2 regions of the Halomonas sp. MMSF_3323 genome follow, and region 1 is predicted to be linked to the other one. Evidence: predicted binding sites of a transcription regulator. Region 1 holds the regulator's gene; the other holds the start of a gene.
What was found. Region 1 encodes FNR, which switches genes on or off when oxygen is low (the NO sensors DNR and NnrR bind a similar motif). Its sites were predicted from a motif close to TTGATNTANATCAA; they were not measured.

Region 1 (4,246 bases):
GGCGTCAGCCCGGCCGACCCTGCTGCGGATGGCGATCAGACGGAAGCCCAAGTTCAGGCCAAGGCACGGCGTGAGTTCAACAAGCTGCAGAAGCGCCTGCGCCGCCAGGCCGGTAACGCCATCATCGACTACGGCATGATCCAGGAAGGCGACAAGATCATGGTGTGTCTGTCTGGTGGCAAGGACAGCTACACCATGCTCGAGATCCTGCGCAGCCTTCAGCGCAACGCGCCGGTCAACTTCTCGCTGGTGGCGGTGAATCTGGATCAGAAGCAGCCGGGCTTTCCGGAGCATGTGCTGCCGAACTATCTGGACAGCATCGGCGTGGACTACCACATCCTCGAGCGCGACACCTATTCGGTGGTGAAGGAGAAGACGCCGGAGGGCAAGACCACCTGCGCGCTCTGCTCACGCCTGCGGCGCGGCTCTCTCTATGGCTTCGCCGAGGAGATCGGGGCGACCAAGATCGCCCTGGGCCACCACCGCGAGGACATTCTCGAGACGCTGTTTCTGAACATGTTCTTCGGTGGCAGCCTCAAGGCGATGCCGCCCAAGCTGCTCTCCGACGACGGCAAGAACATCGTCATCCGCCCGCTGGCGTACTGCCGCGAGGCCGATATCCAGGCCTACAGCGAGGCGATGGAGTTCCCGATCATCCCGTGCAACCTGTGTGGTTCCCAGCCCAACCTGCAGCGCCAGGTGGTCAAGGAGATGCTGGCCGAGTGGGAGGTCAAGCATCCCGGGCGCCTCGAGAGCATGTTCAAGGCGGTGACCAATGTGGCGCCGTCGCAGCTGGCGGATCGGCAACTGTTCGACTTCGAGGGGCTGGAGGCCGTACAGGCCGAACGCCAGGCCCGGCGCATCGACGTGGTGGATGCCGGCTGATCTCGCCAACAGCGAATGTGCATGACGCCATGACAGCAAAAGAGGCCGCATCTCCGGATGCGGCCTCTTTCTTGTCACACGCCATCTATTACGCTTTGCTTTCCAGATCCTGGGTACCGGGCGCTGCTGGCCAAGCCCGGCACACTGCCGCCAGGCCCGCTCAGGTAACTTCGGTGTCGGCCAGGGTCGACAACGCGGTCAGGTCGAGGATATTGACCTCACGTCCCGATACCGCCACCAGATCCTGCTGCTGGAAACGCCCGAGGATACGGCTGACCGTTTCCACCGCCAGCCCCAGGTGATTGCCGATGTCGGCGCGGGACATGGACAGGCGGAAGCTGAACGGTGAATAGCCGCGGCGGCGGAAGCGGTCAGACAGGCCGAGGAAGAAGCAGGCCAGGCGCTGATCGGCGGTCTTGCGTGACAGCAGCTGCATCATCCGGCGGTCCTCTCGCAGCTCCTTGCTCAGGGTGCGGAACAGCTGGGCACGCAGCTCCGGTAGGGTCTGGGTCAGCGCATCGAGGCGGTCGAAGGGAATCTCGCACACCGTGGTGGTCTCCAGCGCCACCACGCTGCCGGGATAGCGGCCGTCGTCGATGCCATCCAGGCCAACCAGTTCACTGGGCAGGAAGAAGTTGGTCAACTGAGCTTCGCCGCTGCCTTCGGTGGTGATCTGCTTGAGACTCCCCGATCGGACCGCGAAGACGCTGGTGAAGCGATCTCCCTGCTCGACCAATCGTGTACCTTTCTTGATCGGCGGGTGACGACGGATGATGGAATCGAAGCGCTCGAGGTCGGCGGTCTCCAGCGACAGCGGAAGGCACAAGGAACTCAGGCTGCAGGACTCACAGCGAGTCTCATGCAGCATGGGACGCCGCCGATCTTGGGCCGTAGGACTCATTCGCAGCTCCTGTGGATCTGGGATCGATATTGACTGGGCCATGGGGAGAACAGACGTCGCCCGTACAGCACGTTGATGGCACTATTCTACACCCTCAGATCAGCTAAAAGTGGCGTCTACCTCTTTAGGATTAATAACTTAGAGGTAGGATGCGTCATTGATGCAGCCCAGTCCAAAGTTGCCAGACGGCAAAGGCGATGATCATGCCAGCGGCGACAAGGCGTGTTGCCCGATGCGCCAGCAGGGCCTGCATTTGTCTGGCGGCGAGGCCCGTCACCACCAGCGCCGGAAGCGTGCCAAGACCGAAGCTCGCCATCAGCAGTGCGCCCTCGAGGGGCTCGGCCCGTGCCAGGCTCCAGGCCAGCATCGAGTACACCAAGCCACAGGGCAGCCAGCCCCAGATGGCGCCCAGCGCCACCGCCTGGGGCAGACGCACCACCGGCAACAGGCGTCTGCCTGCGGGTTCCAGGTACCTCCAGAGGTGACGTCCCTGTGCCTCGACGTGACGCAGGCCTTTCCATAGATCGGCAATGTAAAGCGCCATCAGGATCAACATCAGGCTGGCGACGATCTGCATCAGGCCACGCAGGGTCGGCGAAAGGCCGATCACCGAACCCAGGGTGGCAACCAGAGCGCCCGCCACACAGTAGCTGGTGATACGACCTACATTGTAGCCGAGCACAAGTGTGCTCACCCGCCAAGGTTGACGCATGCTGGGGGGGATGGCAAAGGTCAGAGCGCTCATGATGCCGCCGCACATGCCAATACAGTGTGCACCACCGAGCAGGCCAAACACGAAGGCCGCCATCATGGGAGGCAGTTCCAGGCCGGTAGGGTTCACTCAGGCCCTCTGGACGATGGATCACGATCGGATGTCTGCGCAGGCGTTTCGGAAGAGGAAGCGCCGTCATCGGCACCGCGAGTGTCGTCCTCATCCTCGAACAGGATGCGATAGGCGGGGCCTTCGAGGTCCTCGAACTGGTCGTTGCGCACCGCCCAGAAGAAGGCCCAGACCGCCAGGCCCAGCAGGATCAACGACAAGGGTATCAACAGGTAAAGGATGCTCATGGGCCGGGGCTTGCGGTGACGGGTGAAGGCGTCGCGGTCCGCCTGGTGCGTCCACGTCGCAGACGCAGGGCATTGCCGATGACCAGCAACGAGCTGAGTGACATGCCGATGGCGGCAAGCCATGGGGGCACGAAGCCCAGCGCCGCTGCGGGCAGCGCCACGACATTGTAGAGCACCGACCAGGACAGATTCTGGCGAATGATGCGACGGGTCTGACCGGCCACCTCGATGGCTTCGACGATACCCGTGAGCGGTTCGCCCAGCAATACCAGATCGGCGCGGGTGCGGGTGAGGTCGCTGGCCCCGGCCATGGCGATGGCAAGGTCGGCGCCGGCCAGTACCGGCACGTCATTGATGCCATCACCGACCATGGCCACCTTTTCACCCTGTGCCTGTCGCGCCTTCAAGTGCCCGAGCTTGTCCTCGGGGGTGGCCTCGCCACGCCACTGATCGACGCCCAGCGTGCGGGCAAGCTGGCCGACGTTGACTGCGCGGTCGCCCGACAGGATCTCGATGGCAAGCCCCCGATGGGCGAGGGCGGCGAGGGTCTCGGCGGCGTCGTCACGGGGCTGATCGTCGAGCTTGAACCAGGCCTGGGGCTTGCCTTCGCTGGCCAGCAGCAACCAAAGCCCTGCGCCAGGGAGCTCAGGAACGGGTCGGCCCAGGCAGGCAAAATGCGGCTGGCCCAGTCGCCAGCGCCGGCCGTCGATCACGCCTTCCACGCCCTGCCCCGGGTGATTGCGCAGTTCGCTGGCCTGGCAGCTGGCGTCGCGCCAGGCAGCGAAGGCGCGGGCGATGGGGTGCTCCGAGCCGGTCTCCAGTGCCGCCGCCAGTGCCAGATGCCGGCGCTTGGCGGCAGCGTCCATCTCGCCATTGTTGGCGCTTCCTTCGTCGTCGCTCAGCGGCCGGTGTTCGGCGAGTTGCATACGCCCCCGGGTCAGGGTGCCGGTCTTGTCGAAGACGACGCGATCGAGGCCGGCCAGGGTCTCCAGCGCATCGGCTCGGGTCACCAGTACCCCGGCACGTCTCAGCCGGCCGTGGGCCACGGTCAGGGCGGTGGGGGTCGCCAGCGCCAGGGCGCAGGGGCAGGTCACCACCAGTACCGACAGGGTGATCCACAGGCTGCGGCTAGGGTCGATCAGGCTCCAGACCAGCGCCACCAGGGCGGTGATGACCAGCAGGTTCAACACGAAGCGATGGGCCACCTGCTCGGCCAGGCGGGCGATACGTGGACGATGGGCGAAGGCACGGTCGGTGAGATCGAGAATGCCGGCGGCGCGGGTATCGTCGCCGACGCGGGTGACCATCACTTCGATCGGGCTGTCCATGCACAGGGTACCTGCGTGCACGGTATCTCCCTGGCGACGCAGGCAGGGCAGCGATTCGCCGGTC
Region 2 (4,246 bases), on a different contig from region 1:
TTGATCAGTGAAGGCGACTGGGACCTCAGCCATGTTGCACCACTTTGCCAGGCACGCCTGAACGAGACCGCTGCAGTCGAGGACATCTTCGCCCACGACAGGCACTTCCGCGAGACCGCCCAGTACGCCCAGATGCATCAAGCGGTGGCTCGCTATCGTTCCGGCGACTGCACCGACCCGGCACAGCAAGGCGCCTACTGGTGTCGCAGCGAGGAAGATATCGCTCGCTACTTCGAGACGCTATCTCGTGCCTACCACGGCATTCGCCGACACGGCTACAAGACCCAGCAAGAACTGGCTCGCCAACACCCCGACGACAGTCGCCACCCCGATGACGAAATGCAGGTATTGATTACCCGTGATGGCGAGGTCGTGCTCGGCTACGGCGGCTCACACCGCCTGGCCATCGTGCAATTGCTGGGACTAGCTTTCGTTCCGGTGCGCGTGGTGGCGATCCATCCCCGGTGGCTGGATCGCTTCCAACAGCGAAAGCACAGCCTGCGATCCTGCCTGCATCATGCAAGCAGCGCTGCGGCCGACATCTCGAGTACCGCGCCCACGAGGGACAACCGGAGTCGCTGATCGTCCCGATGAACACTGGCCCAGTCAGCTGGCGTCGCGAAAACCGCCCAGCACCAGCGAGTTGGGGCCGAAGAACACCAGTCGATCGTGGTCGATCAGGTAGCGATAGGCATTGTCGAGCATGTCGCGGACCTGCTGGGCCCCCTGGGGATTGGCACAGGCCATGCGAGTCGCGGTCAGTTCACCGAAGTCGATACGCTGGCTGTCACCGAAGCTCACCGTGCCGGTGAAGCGATTGCAGCCGTCGCTACCGCTGACACGGCCATCGGAAGCCACCTCGAAGTACGGCTTCTGCGGCATCGACAGGCGATCGCTGGTGCCCACCAGCAACAGGTTCCAGCGCTTGCCGACCAGCGGGCTCGAGACGCTGCCCGGGGCCGCCGTGTCGCCACCACCCGCCGTGGGCGCGGGCTGGCTGGAACAGGCACTGAGCGCCAGGGTGAAAAGAGCGAAAGCGGCGGTGCGGCGAAGTCGTGACGGAACCATGCTATCTTCCTTGCAGCTGAGTCATCTGGATGATGCCTAATATGCCAGAATTGCCTGCGTGGTCCGACCGTTTCGACGATTCTGGTGCTGCGACCGAAGGCACCATGCCGACGTCATCGCGATCATGCTGCGAAGCCACGGATAACTCGGTGCGCCTGTTTTCCGACCAATACCTGAAGTGAAAGGCTCTCGAGTCAAAAAAGCCCCTAGTGAAAAGGAAGTCACCATGCTCAACGCCCTCGACAACGACGATCTGGGAAAGCTGATCCTGCGCCTGGCCCTTGGCGTGATGATCCTGCTGCACGGCGTCAGCAAGCTGATCAACCCCGGCAGCCTGTCCTGGATCGGTGAAACCCTGGCCTCCCATGGCCTGCCCACGGTGCTGGCCTATGGCGTTCTGCTGGGCGAAGTCGTCGCACCGGTGATGGCAATCCTCGGCTGGAACACGCGCATCGCCGGTCTGCTGATCGCCGGCAACATGGTGGTGGCCATCTATCTGGCGCATATGGGTGAGCTGTTCAGCCTGACCAGCAGCGGCGGCTGGGCGCTGGAGCTGCAGGGCATGTTCCTGTTCGGCGCCCTGGCGATGATGTTCCTGGGCAGCGGCCGCACCGCGATCAAGCCCGACTAGGGACCGTTCACCTCCTCTCGCGCCATGCCGGGCAGTTCCCGGCATGGCGTCGGCTGCAGCCCTCATCCAACTCCTGCACCGTTATCTCCTGCCTTGGCGCTGCGACCTCCTCAGCGCAAGTTGCACTCGACATGACCATTTCGACGAAAGTCGTACTTCTGCTTGATGTCCGTCATTCGGACGTCGCTTCGTCTATGCGTAAATGAGCACAACACCTTCGGATTCTCTCTGCGGAGAGGTGATCACTCGATCTTCCCCAAAGGAGCTCGCTTATGCTCGCATTCAAACCGCTTCCCGCCCTGGTCTCGGTGACCCTGGGGCTGGCGCTCTGGTTCGTAATCCCCGTACCTGACGGCGTCAATCCCGAGGCCTGGCACCTGCTGGCGATCTTCGTCGCCACCATCGCCGCCATCATCGGCAAGACCATGCGCATCGGGGCCCTGGCGATCATTGCCATCACCGTGGTCGCACTGACCGGCGTCACCAACCCTGAAAGCTCCAAGGGCGCGGTCTCCGACGCCCTCTCTGGCTTTTCCAACCCGCTGATCTGGCTGATCGGCCTGGCCATCATGATCTCCCGCGGGCTGTCGAAGACGGGTCTGGGCAACCGCATCGGCTACGCCTTTATCGCCGCCTTCGGCAAACGCACCCTCGGCATCGGCTACGCCCTGTCCCTGGCGGAGCTGACCATCGCCCCGATCACCCCCAGCAACACCGCCCGGGGTGGCGGCATCATGCACCCGATCATGCGCTCCATCGCCGACAGCTTCGGCTCCTCCCCCGAGTCCGGCACCAGCAAGAAGATCGGCGAGTACCTGGCGCTGGTGAACTATCACGCCAACCCCATCACCTCGGCCATGTTCATCACCGCAACGGCCCCCAACCCCTTGATCGTCGACCTGATCGCCAAGGCCACCGATTCCGCCATCTCGATCACCTGGACCCAGTGGGCGCTGGCCGCGCTGTTGCCCGGCCTGGTCGCCATCGCCTTGATGCCGGCGGTGCTGTACGTGCTGTATCCGCCGGAACTCAAGCGCACCCCGGACGCCACTTCCTTCGCCCGCGAGCAGCTCACCGCCATGGGCCCGCTCGACCGCGCCGAGAAGATCATGATTGGCGTGTTCGGCCTGCTGTTGATCCTGTGGGCCGGTATCCCGGCGATGCTGTTCGGCCCCGAGTTCAAGGTAAACTCCACCGCGGTGGCGCTGCTGGGACTGTCCATCCTGCTGGTCACCAATGTGCTGACCTGGGATGACATCCTCGGCGAGAAGTCCGCCTGGGACACCATCGTGTGGTTCGCCGCTCTGGTAATGATGGCAAGCTTCCTGGGCAAGCTCGGACTGATCGGCTGGTTCTCCGGGGTCATCGAGGAGGGCATCAGCGGCTTCAATATGGGCTGGTTCGGCATGGCCCTGGCGCTGACCGGTGTCTACTTCTACGCGCACTACTTCTTCGCCAGCACTACCGCCCATATCACCGCCATGTACGCCGCCTTCCTGGCCGCCGGTATCGCCCTCGGCATCCCTACCCTGTACATCGCCCTGCTGCTGGCCGGCGCCTCCTCGCTGATGATGTCGCTGACCCACTACGCCACCGGCACCGCCCCGATCATCTTCGGCTCCGGCTATGTGGAACTCGGCACCTGGTGGAAGGCCGGGTTGGTGATGAGCCTGGTCAACCTGACCGTCTGGGTCGGTGTCGGCAGCCTATGGTGGAAGGTGCTGGGGTACTGGTAAGACGCCCGGAAGGCGGGTCCGCTCTTGATCAGAGCAGGAGCCTGGTCAACCTGACCGTCTGGGTCGGTGTCGCAGACTCTCTACGGTGGAAGGTGCTGGGGTACTGGCAAGACGCCCGGAAGGCGGGTCCGCTCTTGATCATGGCAGGAGTCTGGTCAACCTGACCGTCTGGGTCGGTGTCGCAGACTCTCTACGGTGGAAGGTGCTGGGGTACTGGTAAGCCCCGTAACACGACAGCCTTTCGGGCCTCCTCACATTCAGCCAAGCGCCACCGCAATCGCGGTGGCGCTGTCGTCTGCGGGCCTCACCGGCTTGCCGGGCCACGGCAGGCGGCGCAGAATCGGACAGGACAGGACGTCATTTCGCTGCTTCCAAGAGGCCCCTCATGGATTTTCTATCTCCCGCGCTGTGGTGGCTGCTGGCCGGACTCGCGGCTCTGCTGGTCGAGCTGCTGACCGGCTCCTACGTGCTGCTGGCCCTGGCGGCGGCGCTCGCCCTCACCGCCCTGGCCGCCTGGCTGGGCGCCACTTTCACCCTGCAACTGATCGTCCTGGCGCTCGCCTGCGCCGTGCTGGTGCCGCTGACGATTCGACAGTTAAGACGACGCGGCCGAGGCGCAAAAAAAGGCTTCGGCGTGGCTGGTAGCGGTGGAGGCCGCGGTCAACGCTTCGTGCTGGTCAGCCGCGACTTCGATGACGCACCCTGCATCAAGCTCGACGGTGATCTCTACCGTGCCAGCCTGGCGGACGACGCAGGGAGTGGTCCTGCCCTTCGTCCGGGTGACGAGGTAACGCTGGTCCGCTTCGAGGGC

Region 2: the regulator FNR is predicted to act here: its motif matches at 1,862-1,875, upstream of RBB39_RS12975 (anion permease).

What each region holds. Positions count from the first base shown of each region.
Region 1 is NZ_JASHIT010000017.1:93,113-97,358, forward strand. Features, by position in the region: gene ttcA (tRNA 2-thiocytidine(32) synthetase TtcA) at 1-885, shown strand, start outside; gene fnr (fumarate/nitrate reduction transcriptional regulator Fnr) at 1,046-1,786, opposite strand; gene RBB39_RS10665 (sulfite exporter TauE/SafE family protein) at 1,941-2,627, opposite strand; gene ccoS (cbb3-type cytochrome oxidase assembly protein CcoS) at 2,624-2,854, opposite strand; gene RBB39_RS10675 (heavy metal translocating P-type ATPase) at 2,851-4,246, opposite strand, start outside.
Region 2 is NZ_JASHIT010000023.1:52,040-56,285, reverse strand. Features, by position in the region: gene RBB39_RS12990 (hypothetical protein) at 1-582, shown strand, start outside; gene RBB39_RS12985 (META domain-containing protein) at 607-1,068, opposite strand; gene RBB39_RS12980 (DoxX family protein) at 1,295-1,699, shown strand; gene RBB39_RS12975 (anion permease) at 1,972-3,435, shown strand; gene RBB39_RS12970 (NfeD family protein) at 3,821-4,246, shown strand, end outside.